4 regions of the Gordonia oleivorans genome follow, and region 4 is predicted to be linked to each of the others. Evidence: riboswitches for the same ligand, from Rfam matches in the RefSeq annotation. Region 4 holds a riboswitch; each other region holds the start of a gene.

Region 1 (7,382 bases), on a different contig from region 4:
CGGCACGTTCACCAGGAACACCCAGCGCCACCCGGAGATCCACAGGATCGACGACTGGCCGGCGAAGAAGCCGCCGAGGACCGGGCCGAGCACGCTCGAGGTGCCGAACACCGCCAGGAAGTAGCCCTGGTACTTGGCTCGTTCCCGGGGCGGGACGATGTCGCCGATGGTGGTCAGTGCGAGGGTGAACAGACCACCGGCACCGAGCCCCTGGAGCGCTCGGAAGCCGGCCAGCATGTACATCGACGTGGCCATCGAACACAGCAGTGACCCGATGACGAAGATCGAGATGGCCAGCAGGAAGAACGGTTTGCGGCCGTAGATGTCGGAGAGCTTGCCGTAGAGCGGGGTGACGATCGTGGAGGTCACCAGGTAGGCGGTGGTGACCCAGGCCTGCAGGTCGTAGCCCTGCAGGTCGTCGGCGATGGTGCGGATCGCCGTCGAGACGATGGTCTGGTCGAGGGCGGCGAGGAACATGCCGATCATCAGTCCGGCCATCACTGTGAGGATCTGGCGATGCGTCAGACCGGCACCCGCGTGTTCTACGGGTGAGGCCGACGAGGCGGCCGCCGCGTCATGGTTGGTCATCGGGGTCCTTTCGATCGGGCTGGGATTCGTCGTTGGCGTGCTTCCCGGATGGGGGTCTCGCGCAGTCGGGAACCATGAAGGTCTCGGTGGCGTCGACGAATCGGTTGAGCAAGCTCACCAAGGTGGAGAGTTCGTCGGCGGTCCAGTCCGACATGGCGTCGTTCATCGCCGCGCGCCGAGCCGAGCGCATGGCCTCGACCTGGGCGTCTCCGGCTTCGGTGATCACCAGCAAAGTCGCCCGTCCGTCGTGCGGGTCGGCCTCCCGACGCACCAGCCCCTTGTCGACGAGTTGGGCGACCTGTCGGCTGACCGTGGACGGATCGGAGTTGAGCGCGCCCGCGAGTTCGCGGGAACGCATCGGTCGGCGCTGCAGATGGAAGAGTCCCTTGAACGCCGCGATCTCGACGTCGCCGTCCGGTGTGCGCAGGGTCGTGTGCACGGCTCGGTCACGTACCCGCAGGTAGCGGGACAGCGCGTCGAAGAGGCGGTCGACCTCGACCGGATCGAGCATGGCGGATCCCCCCGGATGAGTCGGAGCATTTCTTCGGTGCGCGAATCAATCAGTTGCAATGTGCACCTAGTTGGACTGCGCAAGTATGCGCTCGAATGTGCCGCGATCGCAAACGCCATTAGGATCGGTGGCCGTGACCCCTTCGCCCCCACCCACCGCGTCCGGAACCCGCCCTCACTTCACTTCGATGCCTGACCTGGCATTACGGGATCTCGGCGGTGCCGTCGTGTGGTCGAATGACGACCTGTTCGCGGAGGCGCAGAACCTCATCTCGACGCCGCCCGCGGAGTACCGGCCCGCGACGTTCGGTCACAAGGGCCAGATCTATGACGGCTGGGAAACACGGCGTCGTCGTCGCGATGGGGTCGACCAGGCGATCATCCGCCTCGGCGCTCCGGGCGTGATCTACGGCGTCGTCGTCGACACCGCCTGGTTCAAGGGCAATTACCCACCGTTCATCTCGGTGGAGGCCGCCGCCAAGGAGGGTGTGGTCTCCGTCGACGAACTGGTCAACGACACCGAGTGGATCACCATCGTCGACAAGAGTCCGGTCGACGGGGACACCCGCAATCCGTTCCGGGTGGATGCCAAGGACCGTTTCACCCATGTGCGTCTGACGATGCACCCCGACGGCGGCATCGCCCGCTTCCGGGTGCACGGCCGAGGCGTGCCCAACCCGCACTTCTTCCGGTACGGCCACTTCGACCTGGCCGCGCTGGAGAACGGCGGCCTGATCACGGCCTGCTCCAACATGTTCTACAGCTCACCGAACAACCTGCTGATGCCCGGCCGGGCCCGCCACATGGGTGAGGGCTGGGAGACCTCCCGACGCCGCGACGACGGCAACGACTGGGTGCAGGTGCGCCTGGCCGGCCAGGGGCGGGTCAGTCTGATCGAGCTCGACACGAGCTACTTCCTGGGCAATGCACCAGGCGCCGCCACGGTCCGCGGCCGTGACGGCGACGACGGCGAGTGGTTCGAGGTCCTGCCCCGCACCGAGCTGCAGCCCGACACCCGGCATCGGTTCGTCATCGACCTGGACCGACCGATGACCGAGGCGCGGATGGACATCTACCCCGACGGCGGTATGGCCCGGTTCAAGCTGTACGGACTGCTCACCGAGGAGTCCTACGCCGGGCTCATCGAGCAGTGGGAGCGCGGGGAGGCCTGAGGCGGAGTCTGTGCCGTATGCAGGTGTCAGGATGTGGCACCTGCATACGGCAATCCCACTCCGGACCGGTGCGAGATCTGCGGATCAGGCGACGCGTCGCGCGGCACCGGTGAACGTCGGCAGCACGAGCTGACGGACCCGGTTCTCGGTCGCCGACCCGTCCAGCGACACCAGGATCACCGCGTCGGCGACCTCGGCGGCGTAGATGTCGCGGATGAGGGTGACCAGCCCGCTGGGTGTGCCGATGTAGCGGACGGTGCCGCCGTCGAGCTCGTCGGGGATGCCCGCGACCGCCGCCCGCGCCGACGCGGCATTCGGGGCGATGGCCACCTCGACCTCCAGTGCCACACTGAAATTCGCGGTGTCCCGGATGCCGGACCGCAGCACCGACCGGGCCCGCTGCGCATCGCGAAGGGTCGGTCGACGCACGACGATCGGCGCGTCGGTGGCCGACACATCCCCGGCCAGTGCCACGCGCAGACCGGGGCGGCCGATGCTGATGCGGACGTCGGAGAGTTCGGCGGTCATGGAAGTGCCTTTCCGGGAGCGGTGCGGGTGAGTTCGGTGAGTGCGGTGATGAGCCGGTCGACGTCGGCGGAATCGGTGCCGAGGCCGAAGCTCGCGCGAACCGCGCCGTCGGTGTGTCCGAGCCGGGCCAGCAGCGGATGCGCGCAGAACTTGCCGTCGCGCACGCCGATTCCGTGATGATCGCTGAGGAACTCGGCGACGGCGCGCGGCGTGTGTCCGTCGACGGAGAAGCCGGCGATGCCGACGCGATCGAGGTCGTCGGCGAAGATCCGCAGCGGCGTCACGTCGGCGACGCCGGCCAGTCCGGCGTCCAGACGGGCGCGCAGTTCCGCCTCGTGCAGGCCGATCAGTTCGAAACCGAGGTCGACGATGGCCTCACAGGCCGCGGCAATGGCGATGGCGCCCAACACATTCGGCGAGCCGGCCTCATGCCGCGCGGCACCCGAGTGCCAGGCGGTGGAGGCGCAGTTCTCGTCGGGTCCGTCGACGAGGCTCACCTGCGCCGACGCCCCACCGCCGGCGAGATACGGGTCGGCGGCGTCGAGCCAGTCACTGCGGCCGATGAGGACACCGGATCCGAACGGTGCGTAGAGCTTGTGGCCGGAGAAGACGAGGTAATCGATGCCGTGGCTGACGATCGACACCGGTCGGTGCGCCACCAGCTGCGCCGCGTCGACGAGGATGCGGGCACCGTGGCGGTGGGCGATCGAGGCCAGCCGCGAGATGGGCAGCACCTCGCCGGTGACGTTGGATGCCGCGGTGACGGCGAGCAGGGCGGCCGGCGCCGCGGCGAGTTCGGCGTCGAGTGCGACCAGGGTGTCCTCGAGGGTGTCGCACGCCGAGACGATGCGCGCGGTCCCGTTGTCGCGGGACACCCACGGCAGCAGGTTCGCGTGGTGCTCGATGTCGAGGACGACGACGTCGCCGGGAGTGCAATGGGCGGCCAGGTTGATCGCGTCGGTGGTGTTGCGGGTGAAGACGACGGTGTCGTCGGTCCGGCCACGCACGAAACGTCGCACCGTGTCCCGGCACTGCTCGTAGCGGCGGGTGGTGACCTGCGACAGGTGGCCGGCACCGCGGTGGACGCTGGCGTACTGACCCAGCGACGCCGCGACGGCGTCGGCGACGGCGGTGAGGGCGGGTGCGCTGGCCGCGTAGTCGAAGTTGGCGTAGCGCACGTGATCTCCGCTGGTCAGCGGGGCGAGTTCGGCGGCACCGACGACCGAGGTCAGCGGGCCGATGGGCGGCAGGTCGGTGGCATCGGACTGCACGGCGCAGTCGTTGCGGTAGTCGGTGGTGGTGGCGACAGCAGTCATCGCAGAGGCTCCTTGGGAATCCACGCTTGCCGTGCCCGGTCGGTACACGGCCAGGTCGTCACCCGGAGCACCCCACCGCGGAGGAGGGTTGCCGGCCAGCTAGCCGGGGCTTGTCGCTGGCACTCATGACCTGCACCAAGGGTGGCCTACGGTGCGCAAGGGTGTCAATTTTCACTCAGCGTGAGCGAAAGACCGCGGCCCGTCGTCGCCTAAGTTGGTTGGGTGTCCGTCTCCGATACTCACGCCGCGTCGCCGTTCGTCCTGTCGCGACCGCACGGGACGGTGCGAGCGCACGGCGTGCGGACGCGATTCGCCGACGCCGACGACGCCGCGGCCCGGCTGCGCAGCGGCGCCGTCGACGCGGTGGTCGGGGCAGTGGCCTTCGATCCGTCCGCCCCATCGGCACTGTTCGAGCCTGCGGCGTTGGCCCACGAACCGCTTCCGCTCGCCGGGGGCAGACCGCCACGCCGGACGCTGAGTTCGTTGGAGCAGATTCCGGATCCGGCCACCCATCGTGATCGGGTGCATGCCGCGTTGTCGGCCATCAACTCCGGCGCATTGGCGAAGGTCGTCCTCGCCAGAATGATTCGGGCTCAACTGGATTCGCCGGTCGCGGTCGACGGGCTCCTGGCCGCACTCGCCGGCGGCAACAGCGAACACAACGCATTCGCGGTCGACACCGGCGTTTCGTGGCTGCTCGGTGCGAGCCCGGAACTGTTGCTGCGCAAGGACGGTCGCGAGGTGACGTGCCGGCCGTACGCCGGTTCGGCTCCGCGCTCGGCCGATCCGGACGCCGACCGGGAGTCCCGCGAGAAGCTCGCGGCGTCGGAGAAGGATCATCGCGAACACGCGTTCGTCGTCGAGCACCTCCGGAATCGCCTGGCACCGCTGTGCAGGGAACTCACGATCCCCGATGAGCCGCAGTTGTTGTCAACCGGCGAGATGTGGCATCTGGCGACCCCTATTCGGGCGATACTCGACGACGACGCCGTCGGCGCACTGGATCTCGCGATCGCGCTGAGTCCGACACCGGCGGTCGGCGGCACGCCGAGCGAGGTGGCCACGGAATTCATTCGCGCACACGAGGAACCACGCGGGTTGTACGCCGGTGCGGTCGGGTGGGCCGACGCGGCCGGCAACGGCGAATGGATGGTGACCATCCGCTGCCTGGAACTCGAGCCAGACCTCCGCACCTTCCGGAGCTGGGCGGGTGGCGGCATCGTCGCCGACTCCGACCCCGACGCCGAACTCGCCGAGACCACAGCGAAACTCCGAACGGTATTGCGGGCGTTGGATATCGACGACTGAACCGCACCCGTCGAGTGGGCGCCCTATCCCGTCGAGTGGGCGCCACATCCGATCGAGTGGGCGCTCTTTTGCGTCGAGTGGGCGCCACATCCGATCGAGTGTGCATCGAGCCGCCCGTCGACGCAGGCCGACGACGGAATCCGTTCGGCGTCGGATACCCGACCGACGCAACCGAAGCACGCACCGCCCACCTGGGCCGATCGTCGCCGACGACGGGGAACACCTCGCCGTGGGCGACACTTTCGACGATTCCTGTCGCACCGTCCAGTACTACAGTCCCTATGACGACTGCTCGACCACGGTGACGGTGTACTCCTACGCCGGTGACAAATTGTGGGAGCTCGAAAGCCCAGGACCGGCACAGCCGTTGGCCGGCATGCTGTTCGTCGGTCCCAGCCGGATCCTCTGACCCAGGCGAGGCCCTGGCTCGACGCGCGCCCGGATACACCCGGAAGAGTGCAGACGAGTTCAGCTGAACCAGAATCACTTTCACGCACCTCGGCCCCACCCGGAACTCCCGGGTGGGGCCGTTGGGTATCGACCGAGGTCAGCCGATCAGATCCACATCCACAGCCACTGACGGCTGCGCGGGTCGTAACGGCGCACGCGGCGACGACGCTGGACGGGGGCGGGATTGTTGTTGCGGCGAGGTGCGGCCATGGTGAACTCCTGTGTTCGTGGACGTGAGATCCGCTGTGTGCGTTTCTCTCTGACGTCTTCCACGATGCCGGCACACCCTTGCGGTGCCGTGCACACGACCTGCCAGGTTGCTGCGCGACCGCAAACCGCGGCCACACACCGGTCAGCCCAGCGCCTGATCCAGATCGCCGAGTAGGTCGTCGACGCCCTCAAGCCCCACCGACAGCCGAACCACCGAGTCACCCAAACCGATCGCCGCACGACCCTCCGGTCCCATCGCCCGGTGGGTGGTGGTCGCCGGATGGGTGATCAGCGACTTGGAGTCGCCGAGGTTGTTCGAGATGTCGATGACGCGGAGTCCGTTGAGCACGTCGAAGGCACGTTTCTTTCCCTCGACACCGTTGAGTTCGGCCAACTCGAAGGTGACGACGGTGCCGCCGCCGGACATCTGCTCCTTGGCGAGCTCGTACTGCGGATGTGATTGCAGGAACGGGTATTTGACCCAGCCGACCCGCGGATCATCCTCCAGGAACTGCGCGATCCGCAGTGCCGAGGCGACCGACGCGTCGACGCGCAGACGCAGGGTCTCCAGGCCCTTCACCAGCGTCCACGCGTTGAACGGGCTCAACGCGGGACCGGTGTGACGCATCAGCGTCTGCACCGGGCCGTCGATGTACTTCTTGGTGCCGAGCACCGCACCACCCATCACGCGGCCCTGACCGTCGATGTGCTTGGTGCCCGAGTAGACGATGACGTCCGCCCCGAGTTCGAGACCCCGTTGCAGCAACGGTGTGGCGAACACGTTGTCCAGCACCACCTTTGCACCCGCGGCATGCGCCAGCTCGGACACCCGCGCCACGTCGACGAGGGTCTGCATCGGATTCGACGGGGTTTCGAAGAACACCGCGTCGGCCGGCGTGGACAACGCCTCCTCCCACTGGGAGAGATCCTCGCCGTCGACGAATTCCGTTGTCACACCCCAGCGCGGCAGGATCTCGTTGGCCACCACGAAACACGACCCGAACAGGCTACGCGCCGCGACCAGCCGATCCCCGGCCTTCAACAGCGCACCGAGAGAGACGAAGACGGCGGCCATTCCACTCGCGGTGGCGAAGCACGCCTCGGCCCCCTCGAGCAGCCGCAGCCGCTCCTGGAACATCTCGACGGTCGGATTCCCGTAGCGGGAGTAGACGAATCGCTCGTCCTCACCGGTGAAGGCACGCTCGGCGGCCTCGGCGGAGTCGTAGACGTACCCGCTCGTCAGGTACAGGGCCTCCGACGTCTCGAAGAAACCCGATCGATCCAATCCACCGCGGACCGA
Region 2 (7,382 bases), on a different contig from region 4:
CTGATTCGTTCCCGAATTCACCGCGACCGTCTTTCCCGCCAGCGTGTGATAGTCGCCGTCGAAGTTCCACGAACTCGACGCCGGCACTTCGAATGCCAGCTGGTCGCGACGGTACGACGCGAAATCGTACTTGTCCTTGCGTTCCTCGGTCACGGTGATGTTGGAGAATCCGACATCGACTCGCCCACTGTCGATTCCGACGAAGAGGTTCTCCCAGGTCGAGTTCTCGATCACCGGTTTCAGTCCGAACACCGATGCCACCAGCCGGCCCAGATCCGGCTCGGCACCGGTCAACGTGTGTTGGTCGGACCCGACAAAGGCCAACGGCGGGTATCCCGACGGGAGTGCGCCGATCCCGATGGACAATTCACCCGAGTCACGGACCTCCTGAGGAAGCTGACCGCGAATCGAATCCACCTGCGGCACAGACAGAGTGACTTCTTTGGCGGCTCCGTTCGAGACGGCACCGACCACCACCGAGCCGGGTGTGGCGGTGTCGTCGGCGGATGCCCCCGCGCACGCGCTGAGTGCGGTCGCGGCGATCACCCCGCCGACAGCGAGGGCGGCGACGCGCCGGACGAACGATCGATGTCGAGACATGACTACTCCTTCAGTGGGTGGGTGTGGGCGGGAACCGAGTGACTGCGGTGCCGGAACGCCGGCCTGGCCGACGGACTCCCGAGCGGCGATGAATCGTCTCCGGCCACGTGCGCCGGATGGTGTTACCGGGCGTGCGTCAGAGGACGCGGCGCAGGAAGTCCTGTGTCCGTGGGTGCGACGGATGATCGAGGACCTGGTCCGGCGTGCCCTGTTCGATGATCTCGCCGTGATCGATGAAGATCACCGAGTCGGCGACCTGACGCGCGAAGCCGATCTCATGGGTCACGATGAGCATCGTGGTACCAGTGGCCGCGAGATCAGCGATCACCGAGAGCACGTCGCCGACCAGTTCGGGGTCGAGTGCCGAGGTCGGCTCGTCGAACAGCAACACTCGCGGCTCGAGCGCAAGAGCACGCGCAATCGCCACACGTTGCTGCTGACCGCCGGACAGTTGCCGCGGATAGGCATCGGCCTTGTCGGACAACCCGACTCGGTCGAGGAGGTCACGGGCCCGCGCCACCGCTGCGGCACGCGACAACACTCCGCTCGCCGTGGGCGCCGCAGCAACGTTGTCCAGGGCGGTGAGATTGGCGAAGAGGTTGAAGTTCTGGAAGACGAAGCCGACGTCACGTCGCTGACGCAGGATGACCCGCTCCGGCAGCTCCTTGAGACGCCCACCCCCGACGCGGCGCACGCCGATCAACTCTCCCCCGATGCTCACATGTCCGGCGTCGAGGCGGTCGAGATGATTGATCGTACGCAGCAAGGTGGACTTTCCCGACCCGGACGGGCCGAGGATCGCCGCGACCCGACCGGGTTCGACCGTGAGATCGATTCCCTTCAGAACATGGAGGTTTCCGTACCAGCGATGGGCGTTGCGCACCTCGACCCGAGCACCGGCGCCGGTGACGCCAGCCAGGTCCGCGGCGTCGATGCCGACTCCCGATGCCGCGTTCATGATGTCCACCTCGATTGCCGGCTGAGTGTCGCCGCGGTCATCCGCAGTCGCTGCAGCGGTGTCGGCGGTAGGGTCCGAACCGCACCACGCGCGAAGTATCGCTCGACATAGAACTGTGCGACCGACACGATGCTGGTCAGGACGATGTACCAGACTGTCGCGACGAGGAGCAGCGGCACCACGTCGCCGGAGTAAGTGGAACTCTGGGTGGAGACGACCCCGAACAGATCCAGCAGCGACACGTAATAGACCAGCGACGTCGCCTTGATCAGACCGATCAGGAGGTTCACATAGGACGGGACGATGGTGCGCAACGCCTGAGGAAGGGTGATGCGGAGAAAGTGATAGTGGCGCGGCAATCCCAGTGCCGCGGCAGCGTCGTGCTGGCCGGCGTCCACCGACAGCACTCCGCCCCGCACGATCTCGGCGGCGAAGGCCGATTCGTGCAGGCTGATCCCGACGATCGCGATGATCAGCGGAGTCGCCAGATCGGCCTCGGAGAAGTGAAAGAACCCGGGCCCGAACGGAATTCCCAGACTCAGCGACTCATACAGCGCACCGAAGTTGTACAAGATCAGCAGCAGCACGATCAGCGGAATGGATCGGAACACCCACACGTAGATCCAACTGACCGCTGCCAGAACGGGACTCCGCGACAGGCGCATGAGGGCCAGGACGATACCCCCGAGCAACCCGAGAACCGCACTGTAGGCCGCCACCTCGAGGGTTACCCAGAGTCCCTCGATCACGACCGGACGAAAGAACCAGTACGCGAAGCGATCCCACTGGAAGAACGGGTTGGTGATCAGCCCGTGGACGATCTGCGCGGCGATCACGGCGACCACTGCCGTGAGCATCCACCGCCCCGGATGACGCAGCGGTATCACCGGATCACGCGACGGCGGCGCGGGTACATCGACCGGCACGGTCGGGTGATCATCGCGGGCCTGCGGCGATTCCGTCAGCGCCACCGAGCCCGCATCGCGGCCCCGAGATGCCGTCATCTCCGGCCCGCCGAACCCTGTGGTCTCGTCGACAACGACGTCGAACGGCATGACACATCCAGCAACATCAATACAACCTCTTCCGGCCACACGGTGGCCATCGCGCTTATCGGTCCGATACCGATCCGGTTGTCACCTGGAGCACCCCACCGCGACGCGAGGGTTGCCGGCCAGCAAGCCAGGGCTTGACGCTGACGCTCATCACCGTGGTCAGAACGCTACTGCGCGAGGATGTTTCGATGTCGGGTTTGCACCCGCGAGAGTTTTTCTCTGTGCAGAGGTGAAGATCTCGTGCCGAACGAGCGGCCGATCAGACCCGCCGCTCGCCCGCGATCTCGGCGAGGAGACGCTGATGGATATGGGCCGACAGGAACGGCGAGACGTCACCGCCCAGTTTCGCGACCTCTTTCACCAACGAACTCGACACATGCGCGTAGCGCGGATCGGTCAGCAGAAAGATCGTCTCGACGTCGGCCAGGTCGCGGTTCATCTGGGCCATCGGCAGTTCGTAATCGAAGTCGACCGCCGACCGCAGACCCTTCACGATCGAATGGATCGAGTTCTCCCGCAGGTAGTCCACCAGCAAGCCGGTCCACCGGTCCACCCGCACATTGGGCAGATCGGCACAGTCCTCGGCGATGAGTTCGAGGCGCTCGTCGACGGTGAACAGTCCCCGTTTGTTCGGATTCACCACGACGGTGACGACGAGTTCGTCGAAACACCTCGCGGCGCGCTCCACCACATAACGGTGCCCACGTGTGAAGGGATCGAAGGAGCCGGGGATCACCGCACTGGTCATGACCGTTGAACCTACCCGTCCCCTGCGGCCCACCGTCGCATGCCCACGTCGACGGCGGTGTCCCCGTACATCTTCGTCAGGATCACCTCGAGGTCCTCCGGCCAGCTCACCGACGTCCGCCGGGCACGTTCGAGAATGATCAATGCATCGGCGGACACCCACCGCTCACCGAGTCGCGCGAGGTCGTCCTCGATCTCAGCCGGGTCGATGGCATACGGCGGGTCGCTGAAGACGAGATCGAACGGCTGTGAGGGCGAGCCGGCCAGGAAGGTCGACACCGACGAGGTGACGACCTGCGCATCGGGGGCGAGGCCCAGCGCCGCGACGTTCGCCGTGATGACACCGCTCGCCTTGCGGCGTGCATCGACGAAGGTCGCCGTCGCTGCACCCCTCGACAGGGCCTCGATGCCGAGGGCACCCGATCCGGCGTACAGATCGAGGACGTGGGCGCCGTCGAGGTCGATGCGGGCGGCGAGCATGCTGAACAGTGCTTCTCGCACCCGGTCCGAGGTCGGTCGGGTGCCGTCGTCGGGGACCTTGAGTCGGCGTCCACCGAACCGGCCGGCAATGATGCGGGTCACCCCGCCATTGTGCCCCAGGGCCGCGCCGACGAAGGGGAGCCCAGCGCGCCCGTGCGACCCCGCTCTGCCGCCCTGCAGATCCCCCGATGTGACTGGCCTCACATGTGCCCGCTGAACTGGGAATTGGTGGGTCATTCCGTGACCGATTTCCGTCGGTGGGTGAATCCGACGACACACATTGTTAACGTCGGATCCGTCATGAGCCCGTCCCACATAAGAACGGCCCCATCCAACACACTCACTCTCGACTACCGCATTCCGACGGTGACCGACGGAACCCGGCTCTGGGAGATCGCCCGCGATTCCCGCGTCCTCGACGTCAACTCGAGTTACGCCTACGTACTGTGGTGCTCCGATTTCGCAGAGACGTCCATCGTTGCCGAAGTCGACGGCCGCGCAGTCGGATTCGTCACCGGCTACCGCCGACCGTCGGACCCGTCGACCCTGATGGTGTGGCAGGTCGCCGTCGACGACGACCATCGCGGCCACGGCATCGCCGCCGCGATGCTGCATCGCCTCTTCGATCGCACCGCAGAACGTGGCATCGTCGCGATGCACACCACCATCAGCCCGGATAACGTTGCCTCCCAACGGCTTTTCGCGTCCGTGGCAGCGGCCCGCGGCCTTCGGTTCGACCGGCGCGATCTCTTCGCCGCGACGGACTTCCCCGACGCCCACGAGCCCGAGGATCTCTACCTGCTGGAACCCGAGATCCCGGAACCCTGAGGGACTTTCAGGACTGACGTTTCGACGGAGCTCAACGAGCGGTGTGACGGAGCTCAACGAGCGGCTTGACGAGCTCAACGCACGGTGTTGAGGGAGCGCACGGTGTGACGGCGCTCAGCGAGCAGTTTCGACCGGGCTCGCACTGCGATCGTCCGCCCGCCGGTGAAGTGGCACGGTTCGGCACAGGCGGCACCGTAGTGCCGCATGCGATTCCGTCGCATGCGCGTCCGTATCCCTTGCGCTCGTTGGTATTCCATCGCGCATGGGGCACGACCCGGGACGCGGCCGTGCGTCATTACCCACGATTTTTCACCTATCGGAGGTTTGTTCATGAGTATGTTCGATACAACGATTGACGATTCGGTCTTCACCCAGCACGAATCCGAGGTCCGCAGCTATTGCCGCAATTGGCCGACGGTATTCGGCCGGGCCCGCGGATCGTGGCTCACCAACACCGACGGCGATCGCTATCTGGATTTCTTCGCCGGCGCCGGATCGCTGAATTACGGTCACAACAATCCGGTCCTCAAGTCCGCACTCCTCGACTACATCAACGAGGACGGCATCACCCACGGACTCGACATGGCCACCGCGGCCAAGGGCCGGTTCCTGGAGACGTTCGCCGACAAGATCCTGACCCCGCGCGGTCTCGACTACAAGGTCCAGTTCCCCGGCCCCACCGGGACCAACGCCGTCGAAGCCGCCCTCAAGCTGGCCCGCAAGGTCACCGGCCGTGAGTCGATCGTCAGTTTCACCAACGCCTTCCACGGCATGACGCTGGGTTCCCTGTCGGTGACCGGCAACTCGATGAAGCGGGCCGGTGCGGGCATTCCGCTGGTGCACGCCACCCCGATGCCGTTCGACAACTACCTCGGCGGCGCCGTCGAGGACTTCAGCTGGTTCGAGCGGGTCCTCGACGACTCCGGCAGCGGCCTCAACCTGCCGGCCGCCGTCATCGTCGAGACCGTGCAGGGTGAGGGTGGCGTCAACGTCGCCCGTGCGGAGTGGCTGCGCGCCCTGGCAGACCTGTGTGCCCGCCGCGACATCCTGCTCATCGTCGACGACGTGCAGATGGGCTGCGGCCGCACCGGCGAGTTCTTCTCGTTCGAGGAGGCCGGGATCACCCCGGACATCGTCACGTTGTCGAAGTCGATCAGTGGATACGGCCTACCGTTGGCACTCACCCTGATCCGCCGTGACCTCGACGTGTGGTCACCCGGCGAACACAACGGCACCTTCCGCGGCAACAACCCGGCCTTCATCACCGCAACGCGGGCCATCGAGCACTACTGGTCCGACGACGCGCTGTCGCGTGACGTGCACATCAAGGGCCGCCAGATCGACGAGGTGCTCACCACCCTCGCGACCCGGCACGAGGGCGTGTCGACCCGCGGCCGGGGTATGGTTCGAGGACTCGTCTTCGACGAGCCCGCCAACGCCGGCAAGGTGTGCGCCACCGCCTTCGGCGCCGGACTGCTCACCGAGACCTCCGGACCGTCCGACGAGGTCGTCAAACTGCTCCCGCCCCTGACCATTTCGCCCGAGGATCTCGACCGCGGTCTGGGAATCCTCGCCGATGCCACCGAGGAGGTACTCGCATGATCGTCCGTACCACTGACGAGATCACCGGAACCGACCGAGATGTCGCCGACCCCAAGGGCAATTGGGTGTCCAAGCGCATCGTGCTCGGCGGAGACGGGGTCGGTTTCTCCTTCCACGAGACCACCATCAACGCCGGCAGCGTCAACGAGTTCCACTACGCCAACCACATCGAGGCGGTGTGGCTGGTGGAGGGCACCGGCACGCTCCTCGACCGCGAGACGGGGCAGACCTACCCGCTCGCCCCCGGCACGATGTATCTGCTCAACGGGCACGAGCGGCACACCGTCACCGCCGACACGCAGATGCGGATGCTGTGCGTGTTCAATCCGCCCGTGGTGGGCACCGAGGTGCACGACGAGAACGGGGTGTATCCCCTGGTCACAGTGCCCGAACAACCCGAGGGTCGGCACGCGGAGCCGGTCGAGGCCTGAGCCGCCCGGCCACCTCGACGCGTGCGCGCCGATACCCTGGATCACGTGCGCACCCGCCTACAGATCGGCTGGACCCCGGCCGAACAGACGCCGCTCGATCCGGATATCGACATCCGGATCGAGCGGCTTCGTGCGTTGACCGACGGTGCGCGGATCTGCGCGCTCACCGGGGCCGGCATCTCGACCGATTCCGGGATTCCCGACTATCGCAGTCCCGGCGCCCCGGTCCGCACGCCGATGACCGCGCAGATGTTCCGATCGTCGCCGCAGTTCCGGCAACACTACTGGGCCCGAAACCATCTCGGCTGGCGCCACATGGACGCCGCGCGTCCCAATGCGGCCCACCGGGCGCTCACCGATCTGCAGGCCGCGGGCCGGCTGACCGGGATCATCACCCAGAACGTCGACATGCTGCACACCAAGGCCGGCACGCGGCGCGTCATCGAACTGCACGGCTGTTACGGCCGGGTACGTTGCCTGCGCTGCGGCGCCATCACCTCGCGGCACCGGCTCGCCGAACGTCTGGAATCGCTGAATCCCGGTTTCGCCGACCGGGTTCTGGGTCGTGGCGCCATCGAGGTGGCCCCCGACGCCGACATGACCGTCGAGCACACCGGCGATTTCGTCGTCGCCGACTGCCCGCGCTGCGGCGGAATCCTCAAACCCGATATCGTGTACTTC
Region 3 (7,382 bases), 480 kb from region 4:
GGCCACGACCAGCGGTGGGACCGACAGCAGTGCGCGCCGCAGCCACGACCACGAGGTGTAGGTGGCGGTGACGGCCAATCCCACCCCGAGACACACGGCGAGCAGCACCGAGGTGAGTGTCAGGGCGACGGTGCTCGGCAGTGCGTCGGCGATGACCGCGGTGACCGGCCGGCCCTGAGAGATCGACACACCGAAGTCACCGTGGATCGCGCCGGTCAACGCCGACCAATACTGCTGCCACACCGACTGATTCAGGCCGTAGCGGGCCCTGAGGGCCTCGACCGCCGCCGGATCCACCGGTGTCGACGCATCGCCGGAGGTGGCGATGGCCACCGGGTCGGAGGGCAGCAGAATCAGGATGACGAAGGCCACGGTGAATGCCGCCCACAGCACCCCGAGGGCGGAGAGCAACCGGATTCCGAGATAACGCAGCATCGTCGCGTTCACCTCCCGGACAGCCACGTGTCGTGGAACTGCAACCGCGACGAGGCATCGAACGTCACCTGATGGGTGGTGGCCGCGGCACCGATGGCCTGCGACAACTCGATGGTCGGGACGAACAGTCCGTTGTCGAGGATCTGTTGTTGTGCGGTCGCGAGGTGGGCATTGCGTTGCGCGGTGTCGGTGGTGGACTGTTCCCCGGCCAGGGCCACGTCGAGAGCGGGAATCGGTCCGCGCCGGTTCAGGTTTCGTCCGGTGAGCCCGAACTGGGTGCGCAGGATGTCGCCGTCGGCACGGGTCACGTTGTAGTAGATCGCGTCGTAGTCACCGGAGTTCTGCCGGACCGTGGCCGTGGCCGCCGGCACGACGTCGAGTTTCAGTTCGACGCCCACATTCTTCAGTTGCTGCTGGACGAGTTCGAGGATGGCCTGGTTGCCGGCGAACACCGGACTGTAGAGCACCGAGAAGCTCAGGCGTTGTCGGTCCTTGGTCCGGATTCCATCGGCGCCGGCCCTCCAGCCGGCGTCCTCGAGAATCTTCTTCGCCGTGTCCGGCTGAAAGCGCAACTCGGCCGAGGAGTCCGAGTATCCGGGGGTGTTGGACGCCAGGACGCCGGTGGCGGGATGGAAGTCGTCGTCGAGGACGGTGGTCACCAACTCCTGCCGGTTGATCGCCGGCAGCAGTGCGCGCCGCACCGCGGCGTCGGCGAGGACACCACGGGATACGTTGGGCTGCAACCCGAACGGCACACCCGGGTTCACCGCGGTGAGGACCTGTCCACCGGCCCCGGTGATCTGCGGCTTGTCGTTGGGCAGGGCATCGCTGATCGCGTCGAGCTGCCCGGAGGCGAGCGATCCGGTGCGCACCCCGGACTCCGCGATCACCGTGAAGTCGATGCCGTCGAGGTAGGCGTCACCGGCGTGACCGAAGACCGACGATCCCCAGCGGTATCCGGTGCGTTTGCGCAGTGACGCCGACTTGCCCTGCGCCCAGCCCGAATACACGAACGGTCCTGATCCGATGTTGGTGCCCTGGCACCTCTCCTCCGGCGTCGCGGCGACGGTGGCCTCGGCCTGAATCCCCAACTGTGGAGTCGAGGTGGCCTGCAGGAACTGCGCATTGGGGGCACCGAACGCCACCCGCGCGGTCAGCGGATCGACGACGGTGGTGCCGGTGTATCCGCCGAGGTAAGTCGCCGCCAACGGTGCCTTGGCCGCGCCGAGCGGCCCAACGATGGCGTCGAAGTTCTCCTTGACGGATTCGGCGGTGAGCGGCGTGCCGTCGCTGAAGGTGACACCGGGCTTGAGGTGGAAGGTGAAGGTCCGCGCATCCGGGCTCACCTCCCAGCTCTGGGCGAGCCAGGGCTTGAGTTTGCCATCACCCGGGTCCTGATCGGTGAGTGAATCGACGACCTGCCGGGTGACATAGATCGTCTGGTTGGTGCCGCTCTGGGCCGGGTCCGAGCATGTGGGGGCGTCGGAGAGTCCGTAGCGCAGGGTGCCTCCCAGCACCGGCGGTCCGGCGTCGTCGGAGCCCGAGGACCCAGAACCGCAGGCGGTGAGCACACCGGCCACGGCCACCACGGCGAGTGTGGAGACGGCCGATTTCGCGGTGACAGCAATGCGATTCATCAGATCAGCCCCCATGCCTTGGCGAGCAGCTCATGCGACCTCAGCCGGTCGGCATGGTCATGGGTGACCGAGGTGATGACGAGTTCGTCGGCGTCGGTGAGCCGCCCGAGTGCGGCGAGCCGCTGCACGACGGTGTCGGGTGATCCGACGAACTGGGTCTCGAGCCGATCGGCGACCAGTGCCAGCTGGTCGGCGGGCAGCGGCTGCGCCGTCGCCGGGTCGGGGTACTCGATGGCGCCGTGGCCGGTGCGGATGCTGTGCACCCACTGCCCGTAGCCGTTGGCCAGATGCTGCGCGGTGTCGTCGTCGTCGGCCACCACCACGTCGGCGGACACCACCACGTAGGGTTCGGCCAGCACCGACGACGGGCGGAACGCCTCCCGATAGGCCGCGACCGCCTCGAGGGTGGTGCCGGGGCTGACGTGGTAGTTGGCTGCGAACGGGAGTCCGCGGGCGCCGGCGACGTGAGCGCTCTGCCCCTTGCTGCTGCCGAAGATCCACACCTGCACGTCGGCCCCCTCGCCGGGAACCGCATGTAGCTCCTGACCCGACGGACTGGTGTAGGTGCCGTCGAGGAGCGACAGGATGTCGTCGACCTGCTCGTCGAAGTCCGGTGGCTGCGCACCCGGCTGCGTCAACACCTCGAAGCTGCGTGCGAGAGGCGAATGTGCCAGTAGCGCAGTCACATCGAGGGGTTCGGGGATCACCACCCCGTCGACGAGCCGACTCGGGGTCGGTGCGGAAATCGCGACCGGACCCGCGGGTGTTGCCGCCGCCTCGGCGCGTCGCTGTCCGGATCGGCCGAGCCCCAGGTCGATTCGGCCCGGATGGAACACGTCGAGCATCCCGAAGGACTCGGCCACCGATACCGCCGTCGTCTGCCCGACCTGCACCGCCGCCGATCCGACGCGGATCGATCGGGTCGCGGAGGCGATCTGACCGATGAGCAGCGCCGGCACCGAACTCGCGACGGCGGCGAAATGGTGTTCGGCCACCCAGTAGCGGCGATACCCCCACTGCTCGGCGTGCTGCGCGAGATCGATCGTATTGTGCAGCGCAGCAGCAGGATCGGAACCCTCGCTGATAGGTGCGAGGTCGAGCACCGACAGCGGGGCATGGTCACGAAACGTCACGGGGTGTCTCCCATCGATCCCGGCGTTAGCACCCTGGGGCGGGTTGCTGCGACGTCGACGAGCCGGGTCTCTCGGTCGCTCCAGATGGTCGATTCACCGTAGGCCCGTGATGCTGAGACAGGCAAAGAGAATGTCGGGACGGACGCCGTCCACGCCCGAATGCGGCGACGATTTTCTCGCGCCGAAGAATTTAAGTCGGCCTCGCCACCGGTTGCTCGATGGGCTATCGTCGGTTGTGCGACTGGCGCAGCCGGAGTCCACCGGCAAGGAGCACCGTTTCCCGACATCGTCCGCCTGGGTGTCGATTCCACACCAGAAGGAAACGTGCCATGACCCAGCGCGTACCGGTTCCCGGCGGCAGGACCCGCCGGCACCATGTCGTCATCGTCGGATCGGGGTTCGGCGGGCTGGCTGCCGCTCGTCGACTCGAGCATGCCGACGTCGACGTCACCCTGATCGCACGCACGACTCATCATCTGTTCCAGCCGTTGCTGTACCAGGTCGCCACCGGGGTGATCTCGCAGGGCCAGATCGCACCGCCGGTGCGGGTGATTCTTCGCGACCAACGGAATGTGACGGTGGCACTGGGCGATGTCGAGGCCATCGACCTGGAGAATCGTGCGGTGACCTCACGCATGCTCGAACGTGTCACCACCACTCGGTATGACAGTCTGATCATCGCCGCCGGTGCGGGCCAATCCTATTTCGGCAACGATCATTTCGCGGAGTTCGCGCCGGGCCTCAAGACCGTCGACGATGCACTCGAGTTGCGCGGCCGCATCCTCGGGGCGTTCGAGCAGGCCGAACTGTCCACCGACCCGATCGAGCGTGATCGCCTGCTGACGTTCGTGGTGATCGGAGCCGGGGCCACCGGCGTCGAGATGGCCGGTCAGATCGCGGAGATGGCCGGCACGACGCTGCGCGGCACCTTCCGGTCCATCGACTCGACGCAGGCACGGGTGATCCTGCTCGACGCCGCACCGGCGGTGTTGCCGCCGTTCGGTGAAAGGTTGGGCTCCCGAGCCGAGAAGCGTTTGCGCGCACTGGGAGTCGATGTGCAACTCGGTGCGATGGTCGTGGACATGGACTACGACGGACTCGTGGTGCGCCAGGCCGACGGTTCGACGCGTCGCATCGAAAGTCAGTGCAAGGTGTGGTCGGCGGGGGTCGCGGCCAGTCCGCTCGGCCGACAGCTCGCCGAGCAGTGCGGGGTGGAACTCGACCGCGCGGGTCGGGTACGGGTCGAACCCGACCTGACCATCCCCGGCCATGCCGAGGTGTTCGTGATCGGTGACATGATGGCCGTCGACGGAGTCCCCGGTCAGGCCCCGGCCGCCAATCAGTCCGGGCGGTACGCCGCCGACGCCGTCGCCGCCCGGATCAACGGCACCCATCGCGACCGAAAGCCGTTCACCTACTGGGACAAGGGGTCGATGGCGACAGTCGCCCGGCACTGCGCGGTCGCCCGGGTACCCATCCCGGGCACCTCACGGGCCGTCGAGTTCTCCGGCTTCTTCGCCTGGCTGGGGTGGCTGTTCCTGCACTTGCTGTACCTGGTGGGGTTCCGCAATCGGTTCATCACGTTCATCGACTGGACCCTGGCCTTCACCTCCCGCAACCGTCATCAGTTGGCGGTCACCGAGCAACAGGTGTTCGCGCGGGCGGCGATCGATCGGCTGTCACACGACCTCGCGGCCTGATCTCTCAGGTGATGGCACCCATCGTCCGGTCCGCGGTGGGTGCCGAGAGGTAATCGAGGACCGGCAGCACCGTCCGCAGGGCGGCGGGAGCGATGCGTTCGGGCCGGTGGGTGATCGCCCGGACGATCCAACTCGCCGCCTCATCCACCGACAGTGCCGCCACATCGTCGTATTCGGCTGTGGGCGAGATCATCTCGGTCCGCACCAGCGGGTAGTAGATGTTGGTGGCACGCACTCCGGGATGGGGCCGTTCGGCGTTGAGACTCCGGCCGAAGATCGACAGCGCATTCTTCGATGCCGCGTAGGCGGAGAACCGCGGGAACGTTCCGGCCATCAGTCCCCAGGTGCAGACGTTGACGATCTGCCCGTGACCGCGCTCGACCATGCCGGGCAGCAGCCCCAGGCTCAGTTGGACGGCGGCGAAGTAGTTGATCGCCATGGTGCGCCGGTAGTCGTGGAGCCGGTCGGTGGAGTCGATGATGGACCGCCGGATCGACCGGCCGGCATTGTTCACGAGGACGTCGACCTCCCGCCCGGACAGCTCACCGAGCAGCCGGTCGGTGTCGGATTCGTCGGACAGGTCGGCCATCAGGTAGTCGCAGCCGGTCTCGTCGGCCAGCGAGGCCAACTCCTCCTCGCGGCGCGCCACGGCGATCACCTGCGCCCCGCGCGCGGTGAGTTGCTGCGTGGCCACCCGGCCGATCCCGGCGGACGCGCCGGTCACCACCACCCGCAGGCCGGCGACGTCTCGTCCGCGACCGGTGAGGGTGTCCTCGATGACCGCCGGCAACATCGTCCGCCGCTGCATGACGTCGAAGACCGCCGCCGACACCGATCGCGGAGACAAGGAGACCACCGAGTCACTCCAGCTCGTCGCGCAGCTTCTTCTCGGTGTGCCGGACGGCCTGGGCCGCGAACGGCTCCATGATCGCGCCCAGCGCACGGCCGGCGAGTCCGCCGGGCAGGATGTACTCGAACTCGGCATGCACCTCGGTGCCGCCGTCGGTGTCGTGGAACCTCCAGGTGGTGTTGGCCTGGAACCCGTCGATCGCCTTGAGCACGATGAACTCGTGTTCCACCCACTCGATCGTCTCGACGACCGATTTCAGGGTCTTCGGCCCGGCCTTCAACTCGACGTCGAAAACCGACCCGACGCCGCTGGTGACATCGGTCTGCGGCGCGAACTTGTGAACACCGAACATGTACTCGGGGACGTTGGTGTAGTCGTTGATGTAGTCGAACACCGCAGCGCGCGGCACGGAGATCTGGGACGAATGCCTGACAACGCCCATGACGGAACCCTCCTGTCGGTTTGCCGAGGCGCACGTCACGTGCGCCGACTCACGCGCCACACTACGCACTGAGACAATGCCCGACGGCATGTACCCCGTCACGGCGTTCGGTCGCCGCCATCCGAGCCATAATGACGGTATGCGATCGCGAGGCAAGATCATCGAGGCGACGCTCGACCTGATCTCCACCGACGGCTTCGCCGCGGCCAGCATCGCTGCGGTCGCGGCGAAGGCCGGAGTGTCCCGGCAGACGGTGTACTCGATCTTCGGTTCCCGCGAGGACATGGTGTCCCAAGCGATGGGCGAACTCGCCATCTCCGCCATGCGCGAGATCCATGAGCGACTCGACGGCATCACCGACTTCGGTGACTTTCTGATCGAGTTCATCATCGCGGGCCGTTCGATGGCCATCGCCGACCCGGCCCTGTCGGTGTTGCTGAACTCGCAGGAGAGTCACCCGTTCTTCGACGAGGGCGCGATGGCACGCACCCGGGAGGTGGCCGCGGAGATCCTGCGACCGGCCGTCGCCGGCAAACCCGAGTACCGACCGCACTTCGCCGACATCGTCGACATGACCGCACTGTTGAGCGTCTCGCTCGTCGCCGTCGACGACGGCCAGCGATCCGACGACGAACTGCGGGCGTTCCTCGGTCGCTGGCTGCGACCCGCCCTCGATGCGATGGCCCGCGCCTCAGATGGCTGATCCGACGTCGGCGGCGACGATGCGGTCCAGCGCCCGTTCGGCGATGGCCGCGATCGTCATCGACGGGTTGCACGCCGCCGAGTTACCCGGCATGAGCGCGCCGTCAACCACGTAGAGGCCCCGCTGCCCCAGCACGCGTCCGTCGAGGTCACAGACCGACCCCATGTTCGCGCCGCCCACCGGATGCCACGTCGACGGCACGATGGCGTTGGTGTCGACGAGTGTCGATCCGGGACCGGCGATCCGGGTGGCGGCCGGATGCAGGTGGCGGGTCTGGATCGATGCATCGCCCTCGTGCGGCCAGCGCAGGACCGCCTGGTGGCGCGCCGAGTCGTAGGTGAAGTGACCGCGGGCGTTGCTCACCCCGTAGCCGACCATCATCGTGCTGTGCGCATCCACCGGTAGCGGCGGGATGGAGGCCTGGATGAGGGTGAAGGCGTTCGCGGGATCTGACCAGTTGGGACTGCCGTAGACCACTGGAC
Region 4 (7,382 bases):
TACCTGAGTTCCGACGAGGAGGCGGTGGCCGAATACCTCACCCGCACCGGCCAGATCGACCGCTTCACCGCCGTGGTGGTGGCCGACTGCGGTGACACCGGAATGTCGCTCTACACGGTGGATCCTGCTGCCGGGACGATCGCGTCGATCGAACGAACCGTGGTGATCAGTGGCCGTGCGCTGGATCGATCGCTCGCCGATCATGTTGCCGCGCAATCGGTCTCGATCGGCCGGGAGGCGCAGACGCGACGTGGGCGGGAGTTGCTGGTCGGTGCCTGCCGGACCGCCAAGGAGGAGATCGGCGACGCGGTACCCGCATCCGGTGCGGGTGGTCTGCGTCTGACCCGGGCGGCGGTCGCCGAGGCGGCCGCGCCGATGGTGGCGGATGCGCGTGGAGTGCTCACGCGTTACGTCTCCGCGGTCGGCCGGCACGGTCCGGCACCCGACGCGGTCGTCCTGGTGGGTGGCCTGGCGAATCTGCCGGTGGTCCACCAACTCGCCACCGACGTCGATCTGGAGGTGCTGGTACCGCCCTCCCCGGAGATCGTCGCCGCGACCGGCGCGGCGATGCTCGCCTCGTCGTCGGCGACCGGCGGTCTCGGCTTCATCGGCGGGCATCGCGGACCACGCTGGTCGCTGGCACCGGCGGCCCTGGTCGGATGTCTGATCGCCGCCGTCGTGATGGCCGCCGTCGCGGTCGGCGCAACGCTGTCCACCGGGGATTCTCCGGCGCCGACGTCCACGGTGGGTGCCGAGGAGGTCGCGACCACCGACTACACCGGGTGGACCTCGACGACGCGTTCGACGACATCCACCGCGATCAGCGCGGTGCTGCCGCCGCCGATCGCGCCACCGCCCGGCGGTCTCCAGTCGCCGGGCTGGGCGACGACCGAACTGCCGCAGACCACGATCTCGGCGACGACGCTGACGCTGGTGCCGAACACGCCGAGCGCCACCACCACCAGTCCGGCACCGAGCACCACGACCCCGACAACGCCACCGCCACTGCCGATTCCATCGCAATGGTTGCCGCCGGGACTGCTGCCGCTCATGCCGCCGCAGACGAGCACCCCGGCGCCGAGCACGCCGGATCTGACACCCTATCCCGTCCCGGCGCCGCGGCAGCAGGCCGTGCCGTCCGCTGCGCCGACGACGACCACCCCGGCCGGCTGACCCGACTCGACGGCTGCGGCCGTGCCGATCGGCGACGATCAGCGACGCGCGAGATCCACTGTGCGCTTGAGGAGATCGGCGATGGCGTCGAACTCGGTGAGGAAACCGTCGTGGCCCTTGTCGGACCGGATCACCTGCAGACCGCCCACGCAGTTGCCCAGGCCGTCGGCGAGCTCCTGTTGTAACCGCAACGGGTACAGGCGATCCGAATCGATACCGGCGACGATGATCGGTACCTGACACGACCCCAGCGCCGCGGCGATGCCGCCACGGCCGCGTCCGACGTCGTGATGGTTGAGAACCTCGCTCAGCACCACGTAACTGCCCGGATCGAAACGTTCGATGAGCTTGTCCGCCTGGTGCTCGAGGTAGCTCGCGATCGCGTATCGCCCACCGCGCAAGGGGTTTTCACCATCCTGCGCAGAATCGCCGAACCGCTCGTCGAGTTCCAGTTCATGCCGATAGGTCAGATGCGCGATACGACGCGCGATCCCCATGCCGATCATCGGTGAGCGGCCGGTGCCGTGATAGTTGCCGCCCTGCCAGTCCGGATCGGACGTGATCGCCGCGATCTGCGTTGTCTGCGTGCCGATCTGATCGGCGGTGGCGCGGGCACCGACCGCGAGCACCAGCGCGGTACGCACCTTGTCGGGGTAGGTGATGGCCCACTCGAGCGCACGGGCCCCGCCCATCGAGCCGCCGAGAACCGCACCGATGCTGCGGATGTCGAGCGCCTCGAGGAGGGCGGCCTCGGCCCGAACCTGATCGAGCACGGTGATCTGCGGGAAGCGTGAACCCCACGGCCGCCCTTGGGGATCCGGCGAGGACGGACCGGTCGAACCGCGGCAACCGCCGAGCACGTTCGCCGAGATCACACACCATTCGTCGGTGTCGATCGCCGCACCCGGACCGATCAGGCCGTCCCACCATCCGGGGGAGGGCTGCTCGTCGGTCGCTGGTCCGGTGACATGGGAATCACCGGTCAGCGCGTGCAGGGTGAGGACGACATTGTCGCGTCCGGGTGACAACGTCCCCCAGCGCTGGAACGCCAGGGTGACGTCGTCGAGCACCTCTCCGTTGTCCAGAGCCAACGACCCCACCCGCATGCGGACCATCTGCCCGTCGGGAACCTGCTCCCACTCGGGTTGATGCGCCGCGGAGGCCTGGGGGTCGATGCTCACCGACACGGGGTGTGTGCTCCTGTCTCGAGTCCGGATTACTGTGCGGCGGCGAAACCCTGGGCGAGGTCGGCCAGGATGTCGTCGATGCCCTCGATGCCGACGGCCAGGCGGACCAGACCGGGGGTCACACCCGCGGCCAGCTGCTCCTCGGGGGTGAGCTGACTGTGGGTGGTCGAGGCGGGATGGATGACCAGCGAACGCACATCACCGATGTTGGCGACGTGGCTGTGCAGCGTCAGGGCCTCCACGAAACGCTTACCCGCGTCGACACCGCCGACGATCTCGAAGCCGATGATCGCGCCCTGGCCCTTGGGTGCCAGTTGCTGACCGCGCGCGTACCACGGCGACGACGACAGGCCGGCGTAGGCGACCGAGGAGACCTGCGGATGGTCGTTGAGGAACTCGGCGACGCGCTGTGCGTTGGCGACGTGCCGTTCGATGCGCAGGCTCAGGGTTTCCAGGCCCTGGGCGAGCAGGAAGGCGTTGAACGGCGAGATCGCCGCACCGGTGTCACGCAGCAACTGCACGCGGGCCTTGAGGGCGTAGGCGGGTGCGCCGAGATCGGCGAACACCGCGCCGTGGTAGCTCGGGTCGGGGGTGGTGAAGCCCGGGAACAGGTCGACCCCGTCACGCTGCACCCGCCAGTCGAAGGTGCCGCCGTCGATGATCACGCCGCCGATCGCGGTGCCGTGTCCACCGATGTACTTCGTCGCCGAGTGCACGACGATGTCGGCGCCGTGCGCCAGCGGGTTGAGCAGGTACGGGGTGGCGACAGTGTTGTCGACGATCAGCGGCACACCGTTGCGGTGCGCGACCTCGGAAATGCCTGCGATGTCCAGGATCTCGTTGTTCGGGTTCGAGACCGACTCGCCGTAGAAGGCCCGGGTGTTGGGGCGCACGGCCGCCTGCCACGACTCGAGGTCCTCCGGGTCCTCGACGAAGGAGACCTCGACGCCGAGCTTGGGCAGCGTGTAGTGGAAGAGGTTGAAGGTGCCGCCGTAGAGCCGCGGGCTCGACACCACGTGCCCGCCGTTCTCGACGATGTTGAGGATGGCGTAGGTCTCGGCGGCCTGCCCCGACGCGACGAGAAGTGCGGCGACACCGCCCTCGAGAGCGGCCAGGCGCTGCTCGACGACGTCCTGGGTCGGGTTCATGATGCGGGTGTAGATGTTGCCCGGCTCGGCCAGCCCGAACAGGTTGGCGGCGTGGGTGGTGTCGTTGAAGGTGTACGACGTGGTCTGGTAGATCGGCAGCGCGCGAGCGTTGGTGGCGGCGTCGGCGCTCTGACCCGCATGGATCTGTTTGGTCTCGAAGCTCCAGGTGTCCACAGGATTCACGGTGCCGTCGTTGGCTGCGTCAGACATGGAAATAGATCACTTTCTACGGTCGGCAGGGTTACTGGAACCCTGATGGGGTCCGACCTTCGGACCCGCGCTTGCCGGGGACACACTGCGTCGTCCCACAACCCGGTCATCACCCGGAGCACCCCACCGCGGTTGGAGGGTTGCCGATCAGCAAGCCGGGGCTTGTCGCTGATGCTCATGACCTGGCGACAAGGATATAGCACGGCCACGCCGGGCTGATAACCCTCCTGCTCACCATGGTTGGAACGGTGGCGGGCGTGGTGGCCACCGAAACGGCACCGCGCGGTGCGCTCGAGAGCGCGGTGGTGTCCTCCGGCCGGAGGAATTGTGGATCGTGAGGCCGGTTTTCGATATCCACTACTGGACATCGGCCTACGCTGCACGCTATGGCAGGGTTCGGGGACCGACGTCGCATTCGACTCGCAGCTCTCACGGTCGGCGTGGGCGCGGTGGCGGCATCGCTGGTGACGGCGACATTTCTGGGGCGTGGGGTGGCGCTCGCGCAGGAGAGCGATTGCGCGCCCGGTGCGGTCTTCACCGTCGGGGGAACGTGGAACACCGACGCGAGTTACCTGGTGGGGATCGAGCAGCGATACACCGGGCACGGGCCGCAGTGGCAGGAGCTTACCAACAGTCCCTACTCGGGCGAAGATGCTTACGACATCATCCCGGTGCCGTATTCGGCAACCATCTGGCCGCTGGGAGCGGTCGGCTACAACGCGAGCGAGTCCGAGGGAAGGGCGAACCTGGAGCAGGCCGTCGCGACGTATCAGCAGAGCTGTCCCGACAGCAAGATCGTCATCGTCGGATACTCCCAGGGTGCGCGTATCGCCGGCGACGTCCTCACCGACATCGGTCAGAACCGCCCGCTCGAGGACGGTACCGTCATCGATTCGAGCAGGGTCACCGGTGAGCTCTACTCCGATCCCCGGATGGTGGGAACCCTGTGGGGGCAGGGCATCGAATCGGCCCTCGTCGGGGTCATCCCCGGCCTGACCATGTCGGGTCCGCGTAGCGGCACCGATTACGGCGGCCTGCCGGTGACCACCTACTGCATCGAGGGCGATCCGATCTGCGACCTACCGGATGTGCTGCACGACCCGATCGGCGTCGTCGACGACTTCTTCGGGTACTGGGTCAAACACAATCAGTACCCGTATCACATGTATCAATACCCCGGCGACTACGTGATCTGGGATTTGGGGCCGGTCGACGGTGAGATGACGTGCACGCAGACCGGCACCCTCGAGAATGTGCAGACGTGCACCATCTCGTCGCCGTCGTCGTCGGCCATCATCGTGCAGAACCTCGTCGACGCGCTGGGCCTCGACTGGTCGGTGCCCGATCTGCTGCCGTACCGGTTCCGGTTCCCGGACATCATCGGCATCACCCTGTCCGACTTCCAGGTCCCGATCCGCTGGGTGATGGACTGGCTGCCACCGCTGCCGGAGCTGGGTTACGGCGCCTACCTCCCGAATCTGTTCGACTTCCAGGACATCCTCAACGGTGTGCTGCAGTGGGATTCGGCACTGTTCAAGCAGGGTGTGGTGGCGCTCGCGGCGAGTGCGACGAGCATCGTGCTGCTGCCGGTGAACTTCGTCCGGTACTGGGCCGAGCGGATCGTCGAGGGCATCACCACGGTGCCGTGGGGCCCCGACTCGGCATCCCAGACGACGGCATCCCAGACGACGGCATCGCAGACGATTGCGGCGCTGTCCTCGTCGCCGGCGTCCGCGAGGTCGTACGGCGTCAGCACGCTGTCGGCGGGGGAGACGCAGGAAGAGGCCGAGGGCAGCGGCGACGCGCAGACCGATGGCACTCCGGGAAGCCTCGGCGGCGGAACGCAGGTACCGGAAACATCGACGTCGGATTCACCGGCGACGCCGGTGACCACCGTCGACACCACGCCGTCGGCCACGCCCGAGCCCACCGGCGGCGCCACGCCGTCGGTCACGCCCGAGCCCACCGGCAGTGCCACGCCGTCGGCCACGCCCGGGCCCACCGCTGACCCGACGCCGTCGGTCACTTCGTCGCCCACGCCCGAGACCACGGGCAGCGCCGTGCCCACCGCCGACGGTGCAGCCGTCGACGCCTCGAAGGAACCGGTCGGCGTCGGCTGACCCGACGACGCCCGCCTCGGGCGCTCGGCTCCGTGCGGCGCGCGCCGTTTGCCATGTGAACGACCTCACGCCGCCGAATGGGAATCCTCGGCGCCCGCGCGGTGGTTGGTGGACCTATGCCCGAGTCCGTCCACACGCCTGCCGACTCCGTCGTCGAGTCCTCCTCACCCTCGGAGACCTCGGCGAGCGCGCCGCCCTCGCCCGCCCGTCCGATCCGGTGGGCGATCCTGGCGATGGCTCTCGGCGGGTTCGGCATCGGGACGACCGAATTCGTCGCCATGGGCCTGCTGCCCAACATCGCCCATGCGATGTCGGTGAGTGAACCCAGCGCCGGCATCGTCATCTCCGCCTACGCCCTCGGTGTGGTGATCGGCGCACCGCTCATCGCCGCGCTGACCGCGCGGATGTCGCGACGCACCCTGCTGATCGCTCTGATGGTGGCCTTCACCATCGGCAATGCGGCGACGGTGGTGGCCCCGACGTTCGGTCTGCTCATCGCGGCGCGGTTCGTCGCGGGTCTTCCGCACGGCGCGTACTTCGGGGTGGCCGCACTGGTCGCCGCCCACCTGGCCGGACCGCGGAAGCGGGCCGCGGCGATCGGTCAGGTCATGCTCGGGCTGGCCGTGGCGAATGTCGCCGGGGTGCCGATGGCCGCGTGGCTCGGTGAGCACTTCGGCTGGCGTAGCGCGTTCGTGGTCGTCGTGGTGGTCGGCGTGGCGACGATCGGTGCGCTGGCGATGAATCTGCCGTCGCTGCAGGACATGCGCGTCACCAATCCGATGACCGAGCTCGGCGCGCTGCGTCGACCGCAGGTGTGGTTCACCCTGTTCATCGGCGTCGTCGGATTCGGCGGCATGTTCGCCTTCTACACCTATCTGAACACCGCGTTGACATCGCTGGCCGGGCTCCCGGTGTCATTGGTGCCGATCGCGCTGATGCTGTTCGGTCTCGGCATGGTGGTGGGCAACATCGTCGGCGGCATCGCCGCCGACCGCAACGTCGCGCTGTCGATCCTGGTGGGACTCACCGGCACCGGACTGGTGCTGCTCCTGTTCGCGCTCCTGGTGCAGAACGTGTGGGCGGCCCTGATCCTGACGTTCTTCGTCGGCGTCGGCGGTACCTCGATGGTGCCGGCGCTGCAGACCCGGCTGATGGATGTCGCCGAAGATGCGCAGACGCTGGCGGCGGCGCTCAATCACTCGGCGCTCAACATCGCCAACGCCGCCGGCGCCTGGCTGGGTGGTGTGGTGATCGCGGCCGGATACGGCTACCGCGCCCCGTCGATCCTCGGCGCCGCCCTGGCGGTGGCGGGAATCGTGGTCCTGGTGGCCGCGCTGGTGGCGCAGCATCGTCGGGTGCGCGGCATCTGGATGCAGAGCCGGCAGACCTCACCCGCCGAGACGGTGTGAATCGCGGACCCGGGGGTCAGACACGGGGGTCAGACACCAGTGGCGCCGCCTGTCGGACAGGCGGCGCCACTGATATGCGTTGAAGTCTGATGCTCGGGGAATCCCGGCGACTCAGCCCACGTCCGGCGGGGTCGC

The links. A riboswitch is a leader RNA that binds a small molecule or an ion and turns the genes downstream of it on or off. The one in region 4 is predicted to bind S-adenosylmethionine.
Region 1: linked by a shared signal. The riboswitch ahead of ABLE92_RS22975 (aminotransferase class V-fold PLP-dependent enzyme) and the one ahead of ABLE92_RS00900 (bifunctional o-acetylhomoserine/o-acetylserine sulfhydrylase) in region 4 are both predicted to bind S-adenosylmethionine.
Region 2: linked by a shared signal. The riboswitch ahead of ABLE92_RS04160 (amino acid ABC transporter permease) and the one ahead of ABLE92_RS00900 (bifunctional o-acetylhomoserine/o-acetylserine sulfhydrylase) in region 4 are both predicted to bind S-adenosylmethionine.
Region 3: linked by a shared signal. The riboswitch ahead of ABLE92_RS03075 (LLM class flavin-dependent oxidoreductase) and the one ahead of ABLE92_RS00900 (bifunctional o-acetylhomoserine/o-acetylserine sulfhydrylase) in region 4 are both predicted to bind S-adenosylmethionine.

What each region holds. Positions count from the first base shown of each region.
Region 1 covers NZ_JBDZDI010000024.1:70,931-78,312, reverse strand. The annotation lists gene ABLE92_RS22995 (MDR family MFS transporter) at 1-588, opposite strand, end outside; gene ABLE92_RS22990 (MarR family winged helix-turn-helix transcriptional regulator) at 575-1,099, opposite strand; gene alc (allantoicase) at 1,287-2,270, shown strand; gene ABLE92_RS22980 (hypothetical protein) at 2,355-2,798, opposite strand; gene ABLE92_RS22975 (aminotransferase class V-fold PLP-dependent enzyme) at 2,795-4,114, opposite strand; SAM riboswitch class IV at 4,132-4,245, opposite strand; gene ABLE92_RS22970 (isochorismate synthase) at 4,337-5,422, shown strand; gene ABLE92_RS22965 (hypothetical protein) at 5,652-5,831, shown strand; gene ABLE92_RS22960 (O-succinylhomoserine sulfhydrylase) at 6,225-7,382, opposite strand, start outside.
Region 2 covers NZ_JBDZDI010000002.1:146,981-154,362, reverse strand. The annotation lists gene ABLE92_RS04170 (ABC transporter substrate-binding protein) at 1-600, opposite strand, end outside; gene ABLE92_RS04165 (amino acid ABC transporter ATP-binding protein) at 737-1,558, opposite strand; gene ABLE92_RS04160 (amino acid ABC transporter permease) at 1,555-2,613, opposite strand; SAM riboswitch class IV at 2,660-2,768, opposite strand; gene coaD (pantetheine-phosphate adenylyltransferase) at 2,873-3,361, opposite strand; gene rsmD (16S rRNA (guanine(966)-N(2))-methyltransferase RsmD) at 3,373-3,942, opposite strand; gene ectA (diaminobutyrate acetyltransferase) at 4,141-4,668, shown strand; gene ectB (diaminobutyrate--2-oxoglutarate transaminase) at 4,999-6,270, shown strand; gene ABLE92_RS04135 (ectoine synthase) at 6,267-6,701, shown strand; gene ABLE92_RS04130 (Sir2 family NAD-dependent protein deacetylase) at 6,747-7,382, shown strand, end outside.
Region 3 covers NZ_JBDZDI010000001.1:682,244-689,625, forward strand. The annotation lists gene ABLE92_RS03065 (ABC transporter permease) at 1-435, opposite strand, end outside; gene ABLE92_RS03070 (ABC transporter substrate-binding protein) at 444-2,072, opposite strand; gene ABLE92_RS03075 (LLM class flavin-dependent oxidoreductase) at 2,072-3,205, opposite strand; SAM riboswitch class I at 3,213-3,296, opposite strand; ZMP/ZTP riboswitch at 3,433-3,512, shown strand; gene ABLE92_RS03080 (NAD(P)/FAD-dependent oxidoreductase) at 3,535-4,905, shown strand; gene ABLE92_RS03085 (SDR family NAD(P)-dependent oxidoreductase) at 4,910-5,713, opposite strand; gene ABLE92_RS03090 (SRPBCC family protein) at 5,766-6,197, opposite strand; gene ABLE92_RS03095 (TetR/AcrR family transcriptional regulator) at 6,337-6,900, shown strand; gene ABLE92_RS03100 (GMC oxidoreductase) at 6,889-7,382, opposite strand, start outside.
Region 4 covers NZ_JBDZDI010000001.1:206,062-213,443, reverse strand. The annotation lists gene ABLE92_RS00910 (molecular chaperone) at 1-1,173, shown strand, start outside; gene metX (homoserine O-acetyltransferase MetX) at 1,212-2,360, opposite strand; gene ABLE92_RS00900 (bifunctional o-acetylhomoserine/o-acetylserine sulfhydrylase) at 2,390-3,718, opposite strand; SAM riboswitch class IV at 3,781-3,901, opposite strand; gene ABLE92_RS00895 (cutinase family protein) at 4,105-5,838, shown strand; gene ABLE92_RS00890 (MFS transporter) at 5,955-7,247, shown strand; gene bfr (bacterioferritin) at 7,359-7,382, opposite strand, start outside.